Regions from separate parts of the Microbacterium sulfonylureivorans genome, predicted to be linked through region 3. Evidence: predicted binding sites of a transcription regulator. Region 3 holds the regulator's gene; each other region holds the start of a gene.
What was found. The regulator HspR, encoded in region 3, represses chaperone genes until heat shock. The targets are predictions, from matches to a motif close to AAGTTGAGTCNNNNNGACTCAACTT.
Positions count from the first base shown of each region.

Region 1: a site for HspR is predicted at 1,814-1,838, ahead of EER34_RS02700 (Hsp20/alpha crystallin family protein). Genes of this name have one in related genera too.
Region 2: a site for HspR is predicted at 2,069-2,093, ahead of EER34_RS14440 (ATP-dependent Clp protease ATP-binding subunit). Genes of this name have one in related genera too.

Region 1 is NZ_RJAD01000001.1:601,104-605,001, reverse strand. It holds gene EER34_RS02710 (bifunctional PIG-L family deacetylase/class I SAM-dependent methyltransferase) at 1-1,023, shown strand, start outside; gene EER34_RS02705 (glycosyltransferase family 2 protein) at 1,020-1,760, shown strand; gene EER34_RS02700 (Hsp20/alpha crystallin family protein) at 1,890-2,342, shown strand; gene EER34_RS02695 (CinA family protein) at 2,564-3,034, shown strand; gene EER34_RS02690 (YajQ family cyclic di-GMP-binding protein) at 3,156-3,644, opposite strand.
Region 2 is NZ_RJAD01000003.1:201,306-205,203, reverse strand. It holds gene EER34_RS14460 (TetR/AcrR family transcriptional regulator) at 1-49, opposite strand, end outside; gene EER34_RS14455 (NAD(P)-dependent alcohol dehydrogenase) at 164-1,186, shown strand; gene EER34_RS14450 (VOC family protein) at 1,215-1,589, opposite strand; gene EER34_RS17560 (hypothetical protein) at 1,672-1,866, opposite strand; gene EER34_RS14440 (ATP-dependent Clp protease ATP-binding subunit) at 2,138-3,898, shown strand, end outside.
Region 3 is NZ_RJAD01000001.1:1,250,455-1,254,352, forward strand. It holds gene EER34_RS05510 (DUF2252 domain-containing protein) at 1-1,359, shown strand, start outside; gene EER34_RS05520 (heat shock protein transcriptional repressor HspR) at 1,634-2,122, opposite strand; gene EER34_RS05525 (DnaJ C-terminal domain-containing protein) at 2,161-3,159, opposite strand; gene EER34_RS05530 (nucleotide exchange factor GrpE) at 3,175-3,783, opposite strand; gene dnaK (molecular chaperone DnaK) at 3,786-3,898, opposite strand, start outside.

The DNA.
Region 1 (3,898 bases), 650 kb from region 3:
CACACCGCCCGCCTGCGCGCGCAGCTGGTCGCCGTCGTCGACGGTGCGCCGGCTGCATCGGCCGACCGGGTGATCGTCGCCGCGCCCTGGTCGGGTGACGGCCATCGTGACCACCGCATCGTGGCAGAAGTGGTCGCCTCGGTCTGCGCGCCTCGCGGACTTCTCCACGTCGCGTACCCGATCTGGGCGTGGCACTGGGGAGGGGCGGACGACGTTCCCTGGGTGCGAGCGAGGGTTCTCCGCCTTCGCGACGAAGAGAGGGAACGGAAGCGGCGGGCGATCGCATGCCACACGACTCAGATCGAAGCCCTTTCGTCGCAGCAGGGGGATGAAGTGCTCCTCCACGCCGGAATGAGGTCGCACTTCGAACGGGATGTGGAGGTCTTCCTCGGAGAGCGCGAGGAGCCGGCTGTCTCGGACGGGCTCGACGCCGCGTGGTTCGACGCGTTCTACGACCGCAACGGCGATGACCCGTGGGGATTCGAGACCCGCTGGTACGAGGAGCGCAAGCGTGCGATCCTGCTCGCATCCTTGCCGGAGTCCCGCCTCGGCGCCGTGCTCGAGGTGGGCTGCGCGACGGGCATCCTGACCGCGGAGCTCGCCCGGCGCTCTGAGCGAGTCGTGGCGATGGATGCCGCCGAAGCGGCCGCGGCGAAGGCTCGGGAGCGACTGCGCGGCGACCCACGGGTCACCGTGCTGCGCGCCGCTGCGCCCGACGACTGGCCGATCGGCGAGTTCGACACCGTCGTGCTCTCGGAGGTCGGCTACTACCTTTCAGGACCGGACCTGCGGCGCCTGCTCCATCACATCGCAGGTTCGCTGAGTGAGCGCGGGTGCGTCGTCGCCTGCCACTGGCGCCATCCGGTTGCGGAGTATCCGCTGTCCGGCGACGACGTGCACGACGCCCTGAACGAGATGATCGGGTGGCAGACCCTTGTCTCCCACCGCGAGCGCGACTTCGTCCTCGAGGTCTTCGCGCCGCTGACCGCGGTGTCCGTGGCGGAACGCGAGGGTCTCGTATGAAGCGTCCCGTCGTCGAGGCGATGGTCGCGGTCATCCCCGTTCGCAATGAGGCGGACCTGCTCGAACCCAGCCTGGTTGCGCTCGCCTCGGCCGTGCAGGCGGCGCGGGAGGCGCGGCTGCGCTGCGAGGTCCGGATCGTGCTGGATGCCTGTACGGACGCCTCCGCCGAGATCGCCATCGCATCGGGTTTTCCCGTGCTGCACTGCGACGCGGCGCGGGTCGGTGCCGCGCGGCGGCACGGCATCGCCGCCGGGCTCCGGGCGCTGGACGACCTCGACGCCGATCGCGTATGGATCGCCAACACCGATGCGGACTCGCGCGTGCCGCCTCACTGGCTCACACATCAGCATGCGACGTCCCGCGTTGCGGACATATGGCTCGGCACCGTGCGTCCTGACTTCGCCGACCTGTCACCGATCCAGCGCGAGCACTGGCTGCGGACGCACCCGCGGGGAAGGACGAACCTCAACATCCACGGCGCCAACCTGGGGTTGCGTGCACAGTCCTACATCGAGGCCGGCGGGTTCGCGTCCATCGGTGAGCACGAGGACGTCGACCTCGTGTCACGGTGCCGCGCGCTCGGCGCAGTCATCCTCGGAAGCGACGCGGCCGAGGTGCTCACCTCGGGACGCTTCGTGGGCAGGTCTCCCGGGGGATACGCGGAGTTCCTGCGCGGACAGGCGTCTGAACTCATTGCGGATTCGTCGGGGGAATCCTTGCCGCGAGGAGCGTCGTGACGGTCGTACGCCGAGAACCTGGCACTCTCCTACGTCGAGTGCTAATCTGAATTTAGTTGAGTCGCATCGACTCAACTTCGATTGCGCCGCTCGGGCGAGGTGCTCGGGCGATGAGAGAAGGAGATGACAATGGCCAGCTACGACCCGTTCCGTGACCTCGACCGTCTTGCGTCGACGCTTCTCGAAACCCGACGAGGGCCGCGGCGGATGCCGATGGACCTGTACCGGGATGGCGACCACTACGTGCTCGACGCCGACCTGCCCGGTGTCGACCCCGGCTCGGTGGACATCGATGTCGACGGACAGCTGCTGACGATTCGAGCCGAGCGGACCCTTGCGTCCGGCGATGGAGTGAAGTGGATCACACGCGAGCGCGAGGCGGCGACGTTCGTCCGGCAGCTCAACCTCGGACAGGGCATCGACACCGATCGCATCAGCGCGTCCTACGACAACGGAGTGCTGTCTGTCACGATCCCGGTGAGCGAGAAGGCCAAGCCCCGACGCATCGAGGTTGCCACCGCAGACGCGCCCGGCACCATTCGGGCGCACGAGTCCGACGCTCCGCAGCCGATCGAGCAGTAGTCCATCGTCGTACTGGTGCGGGGCCGGAGACGACTCGGCCCCGCACCGGTCGACGCACGATTTCACCCGGTGTCCGAGGGGGAGACCATGGGAATGTCAAGCCCTCACCGGCGCCATCGAGCACCGGGCGCCTGCGTGAGAACATGCTGACGGTGATGGCAGAGCTGAGCGCGTCGACCGAGCAGTTCCGGATCGTGCCGGCGCAGGAGCGGGGATAGGTCATGCGGGACGACGTCGAACGCCTCGCCCGGCTGTGCCGGGCACGTGACGTGAGCGTCGCGGTCGCCGAATCGCTCACTTCCGGCCTCCTCGCGAGCGCGGTGGGAAGCGGCCCGGAGGCGGGCGATTGGTTCTGCGGTGGAGTGGTCGCGTACCGCACCGAGGTCAAGGTGAGCCTGCTGGGAGTTGCGCGCGGAGTCGACCCCTGTTCGGAAGCCTGTGCCCGCCAACTCGCCCGCGGGGCGAGGGCCCTGCTGCACGCCGACATCAGTGTCGCGACGACCGGTGTCGGCGGACCCGACCCCGAGGGCGGTCATGAGCCGGGCACCGTCTATCTGGGATGGGCGACGGCTGACGACGACGGTGCGCTGTTCCTGAACCTGACCGGCCCTCCTGAGCGCGTCCTCGCCCGCGCCGTCGACGAGAGTCTCGTCCTCCTGGGAGATCTCGCCGGTCGCGCATCGTCCGGCTGACCGGCCGATCGCGATCCATCACACTCGAGCGACGCGTGCGGCTGCGACGACGCTGTGCGTCATCTGTCGAGGCGGGAACACACTCAGACGCCTGCGGAGAGCCCCAGGTCAGCGGCGAGCGCTACCGGTAGTTGATGAACTGGAGGTCGACCTCGAGGTCGGCCGCCTTGAGGAGGCGCTGTACCTCCTGGAGGTCGTCGCGGCTCTTCGACTGCACGCGCAGTTCGTCGCCCTGGATCTGAGACTTGACCGACTTGGGGCCTTCGTCGCGGATGAGCTTGCTGATCTTCTTGGCGTTCTCCGACGAGATGCCGTCCTTGATCGTCGAGACGATCCGGAACTCCTTGCCGCTGGCGAAGGGCTCGCCCGATTCGAGGCTCTTGAGCGAGATGCCGCGCTTGATCAGCTTGGACTGGAAGACGTCGAGGACGGCCTTCGCGCGCTCCTCGGTGCTCGCCTTGATGAGCACCTGCTCGCCGCTCCACTCGACGGATGCGCCCGTTCCCTTGAAGTCGTAGCGCTGCTCGATCTCCTTGCGGGCCTGGTTGAGCGCGTTCTCCGCCTCCTGGTGGTCGACTTTGCTGACGATGTCGAACGAGGAATCAGCCATGTCGGGAAGTCTATCCGGGCGCTCGCGTGACTGCGAAGGCCGATGGCGTCTTGGAAGCGCTTGCAGGTTGTGTCATTTCGCGGGTCGTCCGCGTTATCCGGAAGTCACGAAGTCGTATCGATCCCTCCAATCGCAGGTTGCGTTTCAAAGGGATCGTGGTAACAATGTAAGCGCTTGCAGTTTCTGCAGGCGGAAGAACGGCCTTCACACGGTGCTCCGCGCCGGCGCAGGCCGGTCAGATCCCATCAGCACTT
Region 2 (3,898 bases), on a different contig from region 3:
CGCGGTCGCGCGAAAGCGCGGGCCTGTCGGCGACGCTGCGCTGCGGCATCCGCTCACCTCCTCCGACCTTCACCGTACAACGGAAGGCGACGGGCGGGACTCTGGACAGTCCGCGCCCGATGGCGTACCTTACGACGTAATACTTACAAGGTAAGGGGACATCATGACCGCCACTTCCAGGAGCGGGACCGGCACGCGTCGCCGCGTGACGACGATGCGAGCGGCGATGGCGGAGCGGTTCGGCGGGCCGGAGGTGGTGGTCGTCCGCGACGTGCCGGTGCCGGAGCCCGCCGCGGACGAGGTGCTCGTGCGGGTGCGCGCGTCGACGGTGAGCATCGCCGACCATCGCATGCGCGCGGCGGACCTGCCGCGTGGCCTCGGGTTCCTCCGTGTCGTCGCGCTGGGCGCATTCCGGCCGCGCAAGCCGATCCTCGGCATGGAGGCGGCGGGCGAGGTCGTGGCGGTGGGTCGCGACGCTGCCGGATTCGCACCGGGTGACCGCGTCATGGTCATGCGGGGGAGCCGCATGGGCTGCCACGCCCAGTTCGTCACGGCGCGGGCGGAGGGCGCCGTGGTGCGCATCCCCGACGCAATGTCGTTCGAGGATGCCGCGGCGCTCGCGTTCGGGGGATACACCGCCATCTCGTTCCTCCACCAGGTCGCCCTCGGTCCCGGGGTCGACGTCCTCGTCAACGGCGGTTCGGGGGCGGTCGGCTCGTCGGCGATCCAGCTCGCCGCCCACGCAGGCGCCCGGGTGACGGCGGTCACGAGCGGTCGCAACGCCGACCTCGTCCGGTCGCTGGGGGCCGATCGCGTGATCGACTACGAGCGGGAGGACTTCGCCGCCGGAGACGAAACCTGGGACGTCGTCGTCGAGTGCGTCGGCAACGCCCCCTTCACACGGGTCGAACGCGTCCTGAAACCTGGAGGCACGCTCCTGCTCGTCATCGCCGACGGTCCGGCCATGCTCCGCGAGAAGGGTCAGTCGCGCCGCTCGGGGCGCCGTGTCACCCACGAGGGGACGCTCTTCGGCAAGCCCGTCGTCGAGCGACTCGTCGAACTCGCCGCCGCGGGCGCGGTGCGCCCGGTGATCGACCGGACGTTCGAGCTCGACGACATCGTCGCCGCTCACCGGTACGTCGACACCGGCCGCAAGCGCGGCGCCGTCGTGCTTCGCCTGCCGTGACGGTCGCCCGCTCGCGACGACGCTCCGCTCAGACCCCGTAGTCGGGGAGCTCCTGCAGCGTCCAGGTGTTGCCGTCGGGGTCGTCGAACGTGACGAAGCGGCCCCACGCCTGCTCGTCGACCCCCTGCGCGTCGACGCCGAGCCCGCGCAGGTGCGCGAGCGCCTCGTCGGCGTCGGGGACGACGACTTGGATCGTGTTCTGCTGCCCGGGCTCGAGGTCGACCCCGAGGCCCGTCCCGAACGCGATCGAGCACGCCGAGCCCGGCGGTGTCAGCTGCACGAAGCGGAGCCCCTCGGTGGGGGTCTGGTCGTGGTCGGCGTGGAAGCCGATCTTCACGTAGAAGTCCTTGGCCCGGTCGACGTCGGTCACCGGCACGAAGATCAGCTCGATCTTCCAATCCATGGTGCTGCCTCCTGTGTATCGACGGACGCGCCCGCGCCCGCGACCGACGCTACGCGCGACCCCGGACACCGGGCGGCCGCGATCACCACCCCGTCGTCAGCACCCGGTCCAGCGCGTCGACGAGCGCGTCCGCGCTCTCTCTCGTGAAGCACATCGGCGGCTTGATCTTCAGGATGTTCTGATGGTCGCCGGTGGGCTGGGCGATCACGCCGAGCGAGCGCAGGCGCCTGCAGATCGCCGCGGTCTCGGCCGTCGCGGGCGCGCGACGATGCCCCACTGCTCCCGCGCCAGGCGCCCGGCCGTGGCGGCCGCGATGTCGGGAGGAGCGGGCTGCACCATCGGCGTCGCGGAGTCGGGCGTGCTGTCGGTGGGGCTGTCGCTCATGTCGGTCCTGTCGCAGAGGCTGGGACGAGGCTACCGGGCCAGGGGGCTCCCCGAGAGGGACGCGGCCCGGGAATACACTCCGCTGGGTGCGGTTTAAGTTGATACGGCTGTACTCAAGTTCTTAGACTTGACAGTCCTCCACTCAACTTCCAGGGAGAAACGGAATGCCCGAAGACTTCACCCCCTCCGCCGGCGCCGACGAGAACGGCGGCTCGTTCGACGAGTTCCTCGCCCGGTACCTGGCGGGGGAGCGCGCACGTGCGGAACGGTCGATCGACCTCAGCCGATTCCTCGGTGCGCGCACCCAGGAGCTGCTCCAGCGCGCCGGAAGGTTCGCGCTCGCGCGCGGCCAGCGCGAGCTCGATGCCCTGCACCTGCTGCGCGTCCTCGTCGAGGAGGCGCCCGCACGCGACGCGGTCGAGCACATCGGAGCCGATCCCCGGGCCATCCTCCGCGCCACCGACGAACGCCTCCCTGCGGCGTCGTCCGCAGCCGACGTCGACGGAGCGGTCATCACCCCGTCCGTTCAGCGCGCGCTGTTCCACGCGTTCCAGGTGGCGCGCTCGTCGGGATCGACCTACGTCGACCCCGAGCACCTCTTCTTCGCCCTGGTCCTTGCCCAGGACACCCCCGCCGGTCAGGTCCTTGCGCGCGCCGGCGTGACGGCCGAGGCCCTCACCCAGGGACTGCGCGAGACGGTCACGGCAGGCGGATCGTCGCCGACGGACGAGGACGCGGATGCCGCGGCATCCGACACGCCTCTGCTCGACACCTACGGCACCGACCTGACGGCTCTCGCCCTCGCCGGCGGGCTCGACCCGGTGATCGGACGCGCCGACGAGATCGAGCAGACGATCGAGATCCTGAGCCGTCGCACGAAGAACAACCCGGTGCTCGTCGGCGAGGCCGGCGTCGGCAAGACCGCGATCGTGGAGGGGCTCGCGCAGGCGATCGTCGACGGCGGGGTCCCCGAGCAGCTGCTCGACAAGCGCGTGATCGCCCTCGACCTCCCGGCGATGCTCGCCGGCACACGCTACCGCGGCGACTTCGAGGAGCGGCTGACGAAGACGATGGACGAGATCGCCGCGCACAAGGGCGAGCTGATCGTGTTCATCGACGAGGTGCACACGGTCGTCGGCGCGGGCGGCGCCGGCGACGGCGGCATGGACGCCGGCAACATCCTCAAGCCCCGGCTCGCGCGCGGCGACCTCCACCTGGTGGGGGCCACGACGCTCAAGGAGTACCGCGTCGTCGAGAGGGACCCCGCGCTCGAGCGACGCTTCCAGCCGGTCAGGGTCGGCGAGCCCTCCGTCGAGGACGCCGTGCTCATCCTGCGCGGGCTGAAGCCCGCGTACGAGGAGCACCACGGCATCGTCTACACCGACGAGGCGATCCGGGCCGCCGTCGAGCTGAGCGATCGATACCTCGCCGAGCGCGTGCTGCCCGACAAGGCCATCGACCTCATCGATCAGGCCGGCGCACGGCTCCGGCTCCGCCTGGGCGCGAAGGCCGACGTCAGCGGTCTGATCGAACGCCTCGCGACACTCGAAGCAGACAAGAACGCCGCGGTCTCGGCCGAGCACTACGAGGAGGCATCGCGCATCCGCGACCAGATCGCCGACGTGCAGGCCCGGCTCGACGAGGCCACGGCCCGCCCTGCGGCGGGCGCGGGGGTCGACGCGGTCGTGGACGAGCCCGAGATCGCCGCCGTGATCAGCCGGGCCACCGGCATCCCGGCGAGCCGCCTGACCGAGACCGAGCGCGAGCGGCTGTCGGCACTCGAGGACGAGCTGCACGATCGCGTGATCGGCCAGGATGACGCGGTCGCCGTGGTCGCGAAGGCCGTGCGCCGCAACCGCACCGGCATGGGCGACGCTCACCGGCCGGTCGGTTCGTTCCTCTTCCTCGGTCCGACGGGCGTCGGG
Region 3 (3,898 bases):
GCTCCGCCCACCCTGCAGGAGCACCTGGAGGAAGGACGAGCGGCGCGCGACGCCGTCCCGCGCGAGGAGCTCGCCATCCTTCCCGGCGGCGAGCGCGATCCGATGGCGATCCTCGATCGCCAGGACTCGACGCGTGTGCCCGAGCTCGTGCCCATTCGCACGCAGCGCATGGCCGAGAGCGCGTTCGCGTTCTACCGGGGAACGGCGGCCCTCATGGCGGCCGACCTCGCACGGTCGCCCAGCAGCGGCCTCGACGTCGGGTCATGCGGCGACGCGCACGTCTCGAACTTCGGGCTCTTCGCCTCGCCGCAGCGAACGCTCGTGTTCGACCTGAACGACTTCGACGAGTCGGCGTGGGCGCCGTGGGAGTGGGACGTCAAGCGTCTCGTGACGAGCATCGTCATCGCAGGACAGTCGACCTCCCGCGACGACAAGGTGGTGCGGGATGCCGCGCTCGGCGCCGTGCGCACCTACGCGCGGGCCCTCGGCAACGGCGCGAAGCGCAGCCCGCTCAAGCGGTACTACGACCACTTCGATGCCGCCGCCGGGTCAGACTCCCTCGACCCCGAGTCCGCGGAGGCGCTCCATAAGGCGGTGAAGGACGCCGAGAAGCGCACAGCCGCCCGTGCCGTGAAGAAGCTCACCACCCGCGACGAGTCCGGCCGGCTCACGTTCATCGAGCTTCCCCCGACGATGACGCACGTCGACCCGCGCATCGAGCTGCGCATCAACGAGTACGTGGAGGTCTACCAGCAGTCCGCGAACATCGACATCCGCGTGCTGCTGCAGAAGTACCACGTGACCGACATCGCCCGGCGCGTGGTCGGCGTGGGCAGCGTCGGCACTCGCTGCTACCTGATCTCGCTCGCCGACGGCGACGACAACGCGCTGATCCTCCAGGCCAAGGAGGCCGGGCAGAGCGTGCTCATCGAGTACGGCGGTGTCGAGCAGCCCGACGGCGTCGGGCGGTTCATCGAGGCCAACGGCGAGGGCGGCCGGGTGGTCGCCATGCAGCGGATCCTGCAGGCGGTGTCGGATCCCTTCCTCGGGCACCTCACCGGCTCGCCCCCGGACGGCGCCCCGGAGCGCTCGTTCTACGTGCGTCAGTTCCACGACAAGAAGGGCGGCTTCGACGTCGACACCCTCGAGGACGCCGCCTTCGGGTGGTACGCGGACGCCTGCGCCACCACGCTCGCCCGCGCCCACGGCCAGTCCCCCAACGCCGCCGTGGTCGCCGGATACATCGGCGGCGGGCGCGTCGCCGGAGAGGCGATCCTGGAGTGGTCGTACGCCTACGCCGATCTGTCCCGCGCGGACTGGCAGCTGTTCCGGAAGCACCGGAGCGTCGACGCCGCCTGACGCGCGGCGTGCGCACCGGGCGCAGCAGTCAGGACGGGTTCACGGCGAGCCACTCCGTCGCGACCCGCTTGGGCGCCCGCAGCAGCCACGCGTCGATGACGACCTCGCACAGGTGGTCGGGGTCGTGCGCCACATCGCGCCACCGCGATGGCCGTCGACGCCCTCGTGCGTCTCGGGCAGCGCCCGCACGATCGCCCGCACGTCGTCGAAGGTCGGCAGGCCTGAGTCGTGGCCCGTGCGTCCGACGCGCCGGAGGGCGAGCGGATGCCGCGGCTCAGCCCTGCGGCGGAGCGTCGCCGGGTGCGGCACCCGCATCCGCCTCGCCCCGCTCGAGCTGCTGACGCGGCCGCCACACGACGAGCTCGGTGGCGCGACGCACGCGGGTGCCGTGGCGGAGCGTGACCACCGACCCGGTGCTTCCCGCCGCGAAGACGCGCGCTCCGGGGCGACGCTCGAGCTCGGTGCGCACGCGCTCCTCGAGGTCGCGCACGCGCACGTGGAGCTCGCGGACGCGGTCTTCGAGCTCGAGGATGCGCGCGATCGCGGGAAGCCCGATGCCGTCGGACGACATGCGCGCGACCTCTCGGAGCTGCGCCACGTGGCGCAGCGAGTAGCGGCGGGAGCCGCCCGGCGTGCGAGCGGGCACCACCAGCCCGAGCCGGTCGTACTGGCGGAGGGTCTGCGGGTGCATGCCCGACAGCTCGGCGGCTACGGCGATCGCGAAGATCGGAGCGTCGTCGTCGATGTCGTGCTGCTCGCCCATGTCACCCGCCTCCCTGTCGCTTCAGTCTCCCATTGCGGTCAGCCGCGTGCCTTCGCCATGAGGTCGGCACGCGGATTCTCCTTCGGTTCGAGCTCGTGGTATCGCTCGAGCGCCTCGCGCGCGGCATCGTCGAGGTGCGACGGCACCGCGACCTGGACCTCGGCGAGGAGGTCTCCGGTGCCCTTCGCGGTCTGCACGCCACGACCCTTCACCCGCAGCACGCGACCCGACGGCGTTCCCGGCGCCACCCGCAGCTTGACGGGGTCTCCCCCGAGCGTGGGCACCTCGATCGTCGCACCGAGCGCCGCCTCGGTGAACGTCACCGGGATCGTCACGCGCAGGTTGAGGCCGTCGCGGGCGAACACCGGATGCGGCCGCACGGCGACCTGCACGACCACGTCGCCGGTCTCGCCGCCGTCCGGAGACGGATGCCCGCGGCCCCGGAGGCGGATCTTCTGCCCGTCGGACACGCCGGCAGGGATCTTCACCTTGAACGGGCGACCGTCCTCGCCCTGGAGCGTGATCGTCTCGCCTTTCGTGGCCGTGATGAAGTCGATCGTCGTGCGCGCCGTGACATCCGCACCGCGGGTCGGACCGCCGTAGCCGCGATAGCCGCCGGTGGACTGACCGAAGCGGCCCGTGCCGAAGCCGGCGCCGCCCTGCTGCTGGTTGAACATCGAGAAGATGTCGTCGAAGTCCTCGCTCTGGTAGCTGCTGCCACCGCGGCCCTGGTTGAACATGCTGAAGACGTCTTCGAAGCCGCCCGCACCGCCCTGGCCGCCCGCGGTGAAGCGCGCACCGGAGCCCATGGCCCGGATCTGGTCGTACTCCTTGCGCTGCTCCGCGTCGGAGAGCACCGAGTACGCCTCGCTGACCTCCTTGAACTTCGCCTCTGCCGCGGCATCGCCCTGGTTGGAGTCGGGGTGGTACTTCCGCGCGAGCTTGCGGTACGTCTTCTTGAGATCAGCGTCGCTGACGTCCTTCGAGACGCCGAGGATCGTGTAGAAGTCCTTGTCGAACCAGTCCTGACTGGCCATCGATGCTCCTCCGGCCTACTCGGCGGGCACCGCGACGACGACCTTCGCCGGGCGGAGCTCGACCGAGCCGAGGCGGTAGCCGACCTCGACGACCTCGAGGATCGTCGCCGCCTCCACGCCGGGGGTCGGGGCCTGGAAGATGGCCTCGTGGTGCTGCGGGTCGAACAGCTCTCCCGCCTCGCCGTACGTCGACAGGCCCATCCGCTCGGCGACGCCGCGCAGCTTCACGGCGATCGCGGCGAACGGCGTGCCCTCCTCGAGGTCGCCGTGCTTGTCGGCGCGGTCGAGGTCGTCGAGCACCGGCAGCAGACCCTTGGCGACCGCGCCCTGGGCGCGCTCCACCTCGACCTCGCGCTGCTCCTCGGTGCGGCGCCGGTAGTTCGCGTACTCGGCCTGCAGGCGCTTGAGGTCGTTAAGCAGCTGCGACTCGAGGTCGGCGATCACGGCGTCCTCGGCCGCGGCATCCGCGTTCTGCGCCGCGCCGAGGATGTCGTCCACCGTGAGCTCTTCACCGTCGGAATCCGGTCCGTCCTGCGGGACGGGGCCGGAGGCGCGAGCCTCCGACCCCTCCTCGTCAGGGCGGACCTCGTCGCCGTTCGGCTCTTCGAAGTCCTTGTCGGCCATGGTTACTTCTTCTCGTCCTCGTCGTCGATGACCTCGGCGTCGACGACATCCTCATCGGAGTCGGCCGAGCCGGCGCCCTCGGCGGGCTGATCGGCGGTCGGAGCGTCCTGCGGGG